Regions from separate parts of the Kitasatospora sp. NPDC059408 genome, predicted to be linked through region 2. Evidence: riboswitches for the same ligand, from Rfam matches in the RefSeq annotation. Region 2 holds a riboswitch; the other holds the start of a gene.
The links. A riboswitch is a leader RNA that binds a small molecule or an ion and turns the genes downstream of it on or off. The one in region 2 is predicted to bind guanidine.

Region 1 (5,026 bases), on a different contig from region 2:
CGACCCCGCCCTCTACCCGGGCTTCCAGGCCCAGGCGCGGGACGCCTACCTGATGGGCTTCGACCGCACCTACAACGGCAACCGGGCGCCGTACATCATCGGCAACCACTTCGAGGAGTGGAACGGCGGCATCTACATGAACGCCGTCGAGGACGCCTTCAAGTCCATCGCGAGCAAGCCCGAGGTCCGGCTGGTGTCCTTCCGCCAGCTGGTCGACTGGCTGGACGCCCAGGACCCGGCGGTGCTGCGCAAGCTGCAGACCCTCGCCCCGGGCCAGGCCCCGGCGGGCGGCTGGGAGAGCTTCCTCGGCACCCCGGCGGCGCCGCCGTCCCCCACCGCCACCGCCGCCGCCAGCGCCCCGGCCGCCGCCGTCGGCTGACCGTCAGGCCCTGCGGACCCGGCCGGAGACCAGCGCCCCCAGCAGGGCCACCCCGGTCATCGTCAGGAAGATCACCGCGAAGGCGCCGGGCGACCCGGCGCCTTCGGCGTTCCCGTGGGCGACCGCCACCGAGCCGCCGCCCAGCGCCGAGAAGAGCACCCCGGCGAGGCCCACCAGCAGGACGTTGCCGAGCGCGTCGCTCATCTGCAGCGAGGCCGAGTTGGCCCCGGCGTCCTGCGGCGCGGACAGCTTCATCATCAGCACGCTGACGCTCGCGACCGTCAGCCCCATCCCGATGCCGCCGACGCCCCAGGCCACCGCCGCCGCCCAGACCGGCACGGCCGGGACCAGCACCAGCGCCGCCCCCGCGATCGCCACCGCGGTCAGCACGAACCCGCCCCGGATCATCGCCTCGCGGTGGCGCTCGGCGCCCGGACGGCCCTGCAGCCACGAGCCCAGCGCCCAGGACAGCCCGCCGCTGGTCAGCGTGAGCCCGGCCAGCGTCGGCGACAGGCCGCGCTGGGTGACCATCATCAGCGGGATGAACGCCTCCGCCGCGAAGAACGCCCCGGCGGCCACGCCGCGCAGCAGGATCACCGTCGGCAGACCGCGCCCGGCCCGCAGCGTGCCCTGGGGCAGCAGCCCGAGCACCGCCGGCAGCAGCAGCGCCGCACCGGCCGCCGCCGGGAGCAGCCCGATCGGGTCCAGCCGCTGGCCCGCGTACTGCAGCAGGCCGGCGCCGAGCGCCGCCATCGCGGCCAGCACGGTGCGGCGGCGGTCGAACTCCGCGCCCTTCGGCACGGGGTGCTCGCGCTCCGATCGGGCCAGCGCCGGACCCATCACCGCGAGCGGCAGCAGGATCAGCGCCGGCACGGCCAGGAACACCCAGCGCCAGCCCAGGTGCTGGGTGACGGCTCCGGAGACGACCGGTCCGACGATCGAGGGGAGCACCCAGGCCGAGGAGAAGGCCGCGAACACGGAGGGCCGCAGCCGTTCCGGGTAGGCCCGGCCGACCACGACGTACAGCGCGACGATCACCAGCCCGCCGCCCAGGCCCTGGACCGCCCGCCCGGCCACGAACAGCCACATCCCCGGCGCCGTCCCGGCCACCACCAGGCCCGCGCCGAACACCGCGATGCCGGTGAAGAGCGGTTGCAGCGGGCCGCGCCGGTCGCACCACTGGCCGGAGACGACCAGGGCGAACAGCGTGGTGGTGAAGTAGCCGGAGAAGGCGAAGGCGTACAGACCGAGGCCGTCCAGCTGCCGGGCCGCCACCGGCATCGCGGTGTTGACCGCCGTCGCCTCGAAGGCGAGCAGCAGGACCACCGACACGATCCCCAGCGTGAGGGCGCGGTAGCGGCCACTGAGCACCCCGCCGCCGGGGTCGTTCTCGACGGGTATCGGGGCGGAGTCGACCGAGGTGGGGGAGGCAGTGGTCATACGTAATATCGTAAGGGCCGTCTGGCGTTTGGACCCCTGACCGGAGTCGGTGATCGACTCCGCCGCAGGACCTAGGACACGCCTCGGGACACGCCCCGGGACCGGGTCAGTGGAGCACCTTCAGGCCGACCACGCCGGAGACGATCAGCAGCAGGCAGCCGATCCGGGCCAGGGTCACCGCGTCGCCCAGGACGGCCATGCCGTAGAGCGCGGTGCCGACCGCGCCGATGCCGACCCACACCGCGTAGCCGGTGCCGATCGGGATGGTGCGCATCGCGTACGCCAGTCCGCCCATGCTCAGCAGCAGGGCGACGCCGAAGACGAGACCGGGGACGAGGCGGGTGAAGCCCTTGGACGACTCCAGGGCGACCGCCCAGACGGTTTCCAGGACACCCGAGACGATCAGAACGAGCCAGGCCATGACGGTACGAACCTCCGCAGTCCACAGCGGCCGGATTGCCGCTGAACTGCGCCGTCTTGTCGTCACCGGGTACGACGCGCTCGTCCGGAGTGGCGGGAAAACGCCACTTGTCCCCGACGGTAGCACACATTGCCATACAGAATTTACAAAACGCCGTTGACCCCATTCTCGGAATCCGCCATCCTGAATTCACTGGCCGTGTGCCCGAGAGGCTCAGGGAACCGTCTGCAAAGCGGTACACACGGGTTCGAATCCCGTCACGGCCTCGGTAAAAGGAATTGCCGGTCGACTGCGAAAGTCGACCGGCAATTCCTCGTTCCGCATTTCTCTCACACCGCGACGGCGTCCTCCGGCCGGATCGGCAGGCGCCCCACCGGCAGACCGGTCGCGGCCCGGACGGCGGCGGCGACGGCCGCCGGGGCGACCACCGCGGGCACGGCGCTGACGGCCTTGGCACCGAAGGTCGCGACCACGTCCCGCTCCTCCAGCAGGGCCGCGATCCGCACCTCGGGGGTGTCCAGCGCGGTCGGCAGCCGGTAGCCGGTGAGCGACGGGTTCTGCAGCACGCCGCCCTCGGTGCGCAGCTCCTCCAGCAGCGCCAGGCCGACGCCCTGGGCCACGCCCGCCTCGATCCGGTCCTCGATCTGCCGCGGGTTGAGCGCCCGGCCGACGTCCTGCGCGACGGTCATCTCGACCACCCGGACGGCGCCCAGCTCGATGTCCACGTCCACGACCGCGCGCATCGCGCAGAAGGCGATGGAGACGAACGCGTCGCCCTGCCCGGCCTCGTCCAGCGGCTCGGTCGGGTGCGGGCGGCACTGCGCGGTGGCCCACAGCTCCTTGCCCTCCAGCGCCTCGGCGACCGGCATGCCGAGCACCCCGTCGTACGAGGTGATCTTGCCGTCGGCGATCTGGAGCAGCTCCACCGACATCCCGAAGTTGGCGGCGATCGGCTGGAGCAGCTGGTGGCGGACCATCAGCGCGGCCCGCTCGACCGCGCCGCCGGACACCCAGGTGTGCCGTCCGCGGGCGGAGGGCCCGGCGATCGACTGGTCGCTGTCGGCCGGCGCGATGTAGACCTCGCCGACCCCCAGCACGGTCTGCACGATCTGCCGGGCCAGCGTCGCGAAGCCCTGGCCGGAGTCGACGGCCGCGCAGATCACGGTCGCGTGGTCGCCGCTGACCCGCACGGTGGCGGTGGACACCTCGTCCTCGCCCTCGGCGCCGAGCATGTGCACCATGCCGACGGCGTAGCCGATCCCGCGCCGCACGGCGGCCGGGTCGCCGGCGCCGCCGGGCCCGCCCGGCAGCAGCCACTCGGCGTCCGGGTCGTCCACCGGCAGCGCCGGCAGCGGTTCGGCGGCGACGGCCTCCAGCAGCGCGGTCACCGGCGCCGGGCACGTGACGGCCTGTCCGGTGGGCATCGGGTCACCGGTGGCCATCGCGTTGCGGCGGCGGATCTCCACCGAGTCCACGCCCACCCGGGCGGCCAGCTGGTCCAGCTGCGACTCGTAGGCGAAGCAGGACTGCAGCGCGCCCTCGCCGCGCATCCGCCCGGCCGGCGGGTTGTTGGTGCGCACCGCCCACGCGTCCACGAAGACGTTCGGGCAGACGTACGGGCCGACCGAGAACGCCGTCGCGGCGGCCAGCGCCTCGGCGGAGACGTCCGCGTAGGCGCCGCCGTCCAGCAGGATCTGCGCCTCGACCTTCACCAGCCGGCCCTCGGCGTCCGCGTGGTGGCGGTAGCGCAGGAGCGCGGGGTGGCGCGAGGTGTGGGTGTGGAAGGACTCCTCGCGGGTGAGCGTCATCTTCACCGGCCGGCCGGTGCGCAGCGCCAGCAGCGCGAGGGTGACCTGGAAGGAGAGGTCCTCGCGGTCCGAGGTCGCTCCGGGCACGCCGGTGACGACCAGTCGCACCCGGTCCGGCTCCAGGCCGAGGCACGCGGCGGTGCGGTCGCGGTCCCCGTGCGGGTCGGTGGAGGACAGGTGCAGTTCGACGCCGCCGTCCGGGCGCGGCACGGCGAGGCCGGCCTCGGCGCCGAGCGGGGCCGGGTCCTGCCGGCCGACCTGGTACAGGCCCTCGACGACGATCTCGCCGACCGCGTCCGGGTCCCCGCTGCGCAGCGGCAGGTGGCGGAACAGGTTGCCGTCCGGGTGCAGCGGCGGGGCGGTGAAGGCCTGCTCGGGGTCGGTGACGGCCTCCAGCGGCTCGTACTCGACGACGATCAGACCGACCGCCAGCCGCGCGGTGTCGGGGTGGTCGGCGGCCACCGCGGCCACCGGCTCGCCGTGGTGGCGCACCACGCCCGAGGCCAGCACCGGCCGGTCGGCGACGATCGGCCCGGCCGGGGCGCCGTCGGGCAGGCCGTCCGGGCCGGGCGGCAGGTCGGCGGCGGTGACGACGGCGTGCACGCCGGGCAGGGCGAGCGCGGCCGAGGTGTCGATGGCCTTGATCCGGGCGTGCGGGTGCGGCGAGCGCAGCAGCGCGCCCCACAGCAGCCCCTCGGCCCACAGGTCGGCGGCGTACGGGTAGATGCCGAGCGCCTTGGGCAGGGCGTCGCTGCGCAGCGGCGAGCTGCCGAGCCCGAACGGCTCCGGCGCGCCGGCCCCGTCGCCGTCCTGCTGGGTTGCTGCGCCGATGTCGGTAGGCGACGTCATGATGCGTGGTCGTCCTCGGGGAGCCGGATGCCGTGGGCGGGGGTGGCGCCGTACGGGACGCCGGCCGGGGCGCCGCCCTCGGCCGGGACGCCGTGCGGGGGCGTGGGGACGTACGGCGCGCCGTCGAAG
Region 2 (5,026 bases):
CGCCTGCGGGCCGACCATCGCGCGTCCTACCAGGTGTACCCGTTCCACGGCGCGCCCCCCGGCACCGCGCGCGCCGACTGGATGCGCGTCCTCGACGACGCCCGGCCCGACCCGCACGGCGGCCCCCTGCTCCCCGCCCGGGACGGCCGGCGGCCCGCCACCGTCCTCAGCCTCCCCGAGGCGCCCGCCCAGCCGTACGCGGCCCGGCGCGACGGCGTGCCGCGCGGGCGGACGACGGCCCGTGCGCTCGACGGGCGCCGGGTGGACGTCCACCTCCCGGCCGGCTGGAGCGCCGACGGGCCCGCCGCGCCGTACGCGGTGGCGGTGCTGCTCGACGGCGAGATGTGGGGCGAGGTGCTGTCCGTCGGCGACACCCTCGACAACCTGGCGGCCGACGGCGCCCTCCCCCCGACGGTCGCGCTGCTCGTGCACACCATGGGCCCCGAGCGCGCGGTCGACCTCAGCTGCAACCCGGCCTTCGTCGACTTCCTCGCCGACCGGCTCCTCCCCTGGGCCGCCCGCGAGTTCGGCACCACCACGGACCCGGCGGCCACCGTCGTCGCCGGCCAGAGCGCGGGCGGCCTCACCGCCGCCTTCGCCGCCTACCGGCGCCCGGAGCGCTTCGGCAACGCGCTCGCCCAGTCCGGCTCGTTCTGGTGGCCGGACGAGACCGAGTTCGACGCCGGCAGCGAGTGGCTCACCCGCCGCTTCGCCACCGAGGAGCGCCGCGCGGCGCGCTTCTACGTCGAGGTGGGGCTCCAGGAATGGCTGCTCCTCGCCCAGAGCCGCCACCTGCGCGACGTCCTCACGGCGCGCGGCTACGACCTCGAATACCGCGAGTTCAACGGCGGGCACGACTACGCCTGTTGGCGCGGCGGCCTCGCCGACGGGCTCGCGCACCTGCTGCGCGACCGCCGCCGACCCGGGCCCCTCACCCCTCCGGGGGACCGCCCTCCGCGGGCCCCAGCCCCGTACGGGCCAGCCAGCGGGCGGGGGAGGTGAGCTCGCGGCGGGTCGGCACCAGGGAGCGGTCCGTCCAGATCCGGTTCACCGTCTCCGTCCCGCCCGCCTCGACCAGCGTGCGCACGAACCGCACCGCCTTCTCGTGGGTGTCCGACTCGGCGCGCACGCCCGGCAGGCGGGACAGCAGCCGGGCGGCCCGGGCCGTCTTCCGCTCCCCCGCCTGGTCCCGGGCCAGCAGCCGGCGCGTCGCCCAGCGCGCGTGCCCCTCCCACAGCGCGCCGAGGACCGGGTCGTCCTCCCGCGTGCCGCCGGAGGTCCGGTGGAGCAGCAGCGCCTCGACCGCATCCGCCCCCGGCCGGGGACCGCCCGCGCGGATCTGGGCCTGGTGGGTCAGCAGGTGCGCCAGCACCGCGCGCAGCGGGGCCCGCTGCGGCGCGCCCGCCAGCAGCGCCGGGGCCAGCAGGAGCACCCACCGGCCCTCCTCGTCCTGCACCACCCGGCCGGACGGCACGCAGCTGATCCTGCGGTCGGAGTCCGCCGACGCCGGCCCCTTGCGCAGCGCCGCCTCGGCCTTCTCGCGCTTCGCCGGGTCCGCGACGGCCGCCAGCGCCTCGCCCGCGAGGACGGTCTCGCAGACCCGGCGCACGTAGGCCTCGCGGCGTTGCGCGAACGCGTCCGGGTCCACCAGCGCGAGGCGCACCCCGGGGCCGAGGTCGAGGCCCGTGGTCTCCTCGACGGGACCGGCCAGTTCCCCGGTCAGGGCGCGGGCCGCCTCCGCCAGGGCGTCCCACGCACCGCCCGCCTGCTGTTCGACGACGATCTCGATCTCGATCACGAAGCGGAACTGTACGTCGCCTGGAAAACTCTTCCCACTCGGTGCGCCGGACCGGCCGGAAACCGGCGTCCGGGAAGCGGTCCCCGGAGCGTCATGAGGGCGGTCCGGCACCGTGCTAGCGTCCCGGTGGCGGCGCACCGGCGCGCCCGCCCCGGACGAGACGTGCGCCGTACCCGGCCCGACAAGACGACGCACCGGAGGAGGCGTCATGCCCGACTTCACCCGGGCCGTCCCGGTGCCGCGGCCGCTGGACGTGCGGTGGATCCACGGCTCGCCGTCGGCCAAGCACGACACCGGGCCGGAGATCCAGGTCCACGCGTACGACGAGCACACGGTCGTACTGCGGCAGAACAAGGCCGTCCACTACGAGGCGCCGTTCCTGTACCTCCTGTTCGGGGCCGAGCGAGCGGTGCTGCTCGACACCGGGGCGACCGCCGACGCCGCGCACTTCCCGCTGCGCGCGGTGGTCGACGAACAGATCGGGGCGTGGCTCGCCCGCCACCCGCGGGACGGGTACGGACTGCTCGTGCTGCACACCCACCCGCACGGCGACCACGTCGCGGGCGACGGCCAGTTCGCCGACCGCCCCGGCACGACCGTGGTCGCCGCCGACCCGGCCGTCGCATGGCCCTTCTTCGGCTTCGACACCGACCCGGACGCCGTGGCCCTCGTCGACCTGGGCGGCGGCCGGGTGCTGGAGTGCCTCGCCACCCCGGGCCACCACCCGGCGGCGGTCACGTACTACGACCCCTGGACGGGAGTCCTCCTCACCGGCGACACCGTCTACCCCGGGCGGCTCTACATCGACGACTGGCCCGCGTTCACGCGCAGCATCGACCGCCTGATCGCCCTCGCCGACCGCCGCCCGGTCACCCACGTGCTCGGCTGTCACATCGAGATGACCACCACCCCGGGCGTGGACTACCCGATCCGCACCACCTACCAGCCCGACGAACCCCCGCTCCAGCTCACGGTCGAGGACCTCCACGACATCCGCACAGCCCTCACATCGTCGGGCGGCACCCCGACCCGCCACGCCCTCCCGAACCTGATCCTCTGGCCGAGCGAGTAGCGGGTCCCTCCGTCGGTCCCGATAGGGGACCGGCCCAGACAGGTCCGGTTCGAACCCGAACGGTTCGGGGATGCGGATCGACTCTCCGCGTGATCAGTCTTCCGGTGGCGGGGGCGCGAGGGCCTTCGGGAGGCGGGTGGCGGGGAGGACAGCGGCGGCGATCGGGAGGGCGGTGGCGAGGAGGGCGATGCGGTAGGGGGTGGGGTTGTCGCCGTCGGCCAGGAGGGCGACGAGGGCGGCGGTCGTCGCGATGCCCAGGGCTCCGCCGAGGGTGCGGGCGATCGTGAACAGGGCCATCGCCCGGCCCGTCGCGGGCGGCGGGACGTCGGCGAAGCCGGCGATCTGCAGGGTGAGCACGGCGGTGCCCAGGACCAGGCCCACGGCGAACATCAACGCCCTTACCGCCCACGGGTCTTCGGTGAAAGCCAACGCGGTCAGGACCGCCGCCGCCAGCAGCAGGGCGGGCACGGCCAGGCGGCGCGGGCCGAGGCGGGGCAGGAGGCGGTCCACCGCCTGGGAGGCGGCCATCAGGCCCACCGCCTCGGGGAAGACGCTCAGGCCCGCGTCCAGCGCCGAGGCACCGAGGGCCACTTGGTAGAGCAGCGGGAGGACGAACAGCGCGCCCATCAGCCCGGCCGACGTCAGCAGCGCGAGCCGGGCGGCGGCGCCGAAGGTGCGGTCGGCGAGCAGCCGCAGGTCCACCAGTGGCTCGGCGGACCGGAGTTGGTGACGCACGGCGGCCACGAGGAGCGCCGTCCCGGTCACCCCGCTCACCAGCACCTCCGGCGACGACCAGCCCTGCGCCGGGCCGAAGCCGAGCGCGTACGTGAGCAGGCCGAGGCCCGGGGTGGCGAGCAGGAAGCCGGTGGTGTCGAAGCGTCCGGCCGGTGGCTCCTCCCCCGCCCGCAGGCCGACGAGTCCGACGGCCACGGCGGCGGCGCCGATCGGCACGTTCACGAGGAACAGCCAGTGCCAGGAGAGGTGTTCGGTGAGGAAGCCGCCGAGCGGCGGGCCGAGGGCGGGCATCAGTGCCGTCGGCACGATCAGCACCTTGCCGAGGCCCGCCCGCTCGTGCGGGGCGAAGGCCCGGAACAGCAGCGTCATGCCGACCGGCGTCAGCAGGCCGCCCCCGACGCCCTGGACGGCCCGGGCGGCGGCCAGTGCGCCCAGCCCGGGCGCGGCGGCGCACAGCGCGGAGGCGAGCGTGAACGCGGCCAGCGCCCCGAGGAACACCCGCTTCACCCCGTACCGGTCGCCGAGCCAGCCGGCCACGGGCAGGCCGGCGGCGAGGCCGACGAGGAACGCGGTCTCGACCGCGTTGGCCGCCTCGACCGGCCGGCCGAAGTCCCCCGCGATCGTGTACAGCGCGGGGTTGACGATCGTCGAGTCCAGGCCGCTCATGCACATCGCGGCCGTATAGGCGACGACCACTGCGGCCCGGCCGGCCGGGAGGGGCCGGGCCTCGGCGGGTGCGGTCACAGGTCGGTCCAATGCGCGGAGATCCAGTCCAGGGCTGTGGTGCGGGCGCACGGGCCGTGGGCGACGTCCCAGCCGGCCGGGACGGCGGCGAAGGCGGGCCAGAGGGAGTGCTGACCCTGGCCGTTGACGAGGGCGAGGAAGTCGCCGTCGGCGTCGAAGGGGTTGGCGGGTGCGTCACTCATGGGTGGCGTTCTCCAGGTGGTCGGCGATCACGCGGGCGATGTGCGCGATGGGCGCGGGCAGGGTCATGTCCTTGTGCGAGCAGGCGACGTCGGTGTCGGCGATCCGGCCGGACACGTACGGCGTCCACAGCTCGGGCACGAGCGTCTCGTCGATGGTGTCGACGGTCGCGCGGAAGAACAGCACGTCGCCGTCGAAGCGCCGGTGGTCGTAGCCGCGCACGAGGTGGTTGGTGTTGAGGTAGATCCGGTTCAGGGCCTCGACGGTGGCGTCGCCGAGCCCGGCGAGCGGGCTGCCCTCGCGGCGCAACAGCGCGGTGACGGAGGCGAGTTCGAGCGGCCGGCCGGCGAGGTCGGCCGGGCCGAAGCCGCCCATGGTGAGCAGGGCCTCCAGCGCCTCGGCCTGGTCGGGGACGGGCAGCTCGCGGAAGCCCTCGGCCGGGTAGGCGTCCAGGATGGCGAGCAACTCGACGGCGTGGCCCAGCTCCTGGAGCCGGA

Region 1: it holds a riboswitch for guanidine, as region 2 does, so the genes downstream of both, ACFXDE_RS05645 (SMR family transporter) here and ACFXDE_RS20585 (MBL fold metallo-hydrolase) in region 2, are expected to answer to the same signal.

The regions. Positions count from the first base shown of each region.
Region 1 is NZ_JBHYWI010000005.1:19,271-24,296, reverse strand. It holds gene ACFXDE_RS05655 (hypothetical protein) at 1-379, shown strand, start outside; gene ACFXDE_RS05650 (MFS transporter) at 383-1,819, opposite strand; gene ACFXDE_RS05645 (SMR family transporter) at 1,926-2,240, opposite strand; guanidine-III (ykkC-III) riboswitch at 2,286-2,351, opposite strand; tRNA gene ACFXDE_RS05640 (tRNA-Cys) at 2,435-2,506, shown strand; gene ACFXDE_RS05635 (xanthine dehydrogenase family protein molybdopterin-binding subunit) at 2,570-4,897, opposite strand; gene ACFXDE_RS05630 (2Fe-2S iron-sulfur cluster-binding protein) at 4,894-5,026, opposite strand, start outside.
Region 2 is NZ_JBHYWI010000029.1:29,713-34,738, forward strand. It holds gene ACFXDE_RS20575 (alpha/beta hydrolase-fold protein) at 1-1,002, shown strand, start outside; gene ACFXDE_RS20580 (zinc-dependent metalloprotease) at 932-1,798, opposite strand; guanidine-III (ykkC-III) riboswitch at 1,925-1,994, shown strand; gene ACFXDE_RS20585 (MBL fold metallo-hydrolase) at 2,007-2,870, shown strand; gene ACFXDE_RS20590 (DHA2 family efflux MFS transporter permease subunit) at 2,964-4,349, opposite strand; gene ACFXDE_RS20595 (MbtH family protein) at 4,346-4,531, opposite strand; gene ACFXDE_RS20600 (amino acid adenylation domain-containing protein) at 4,524-5,026, opposite strand, start outside.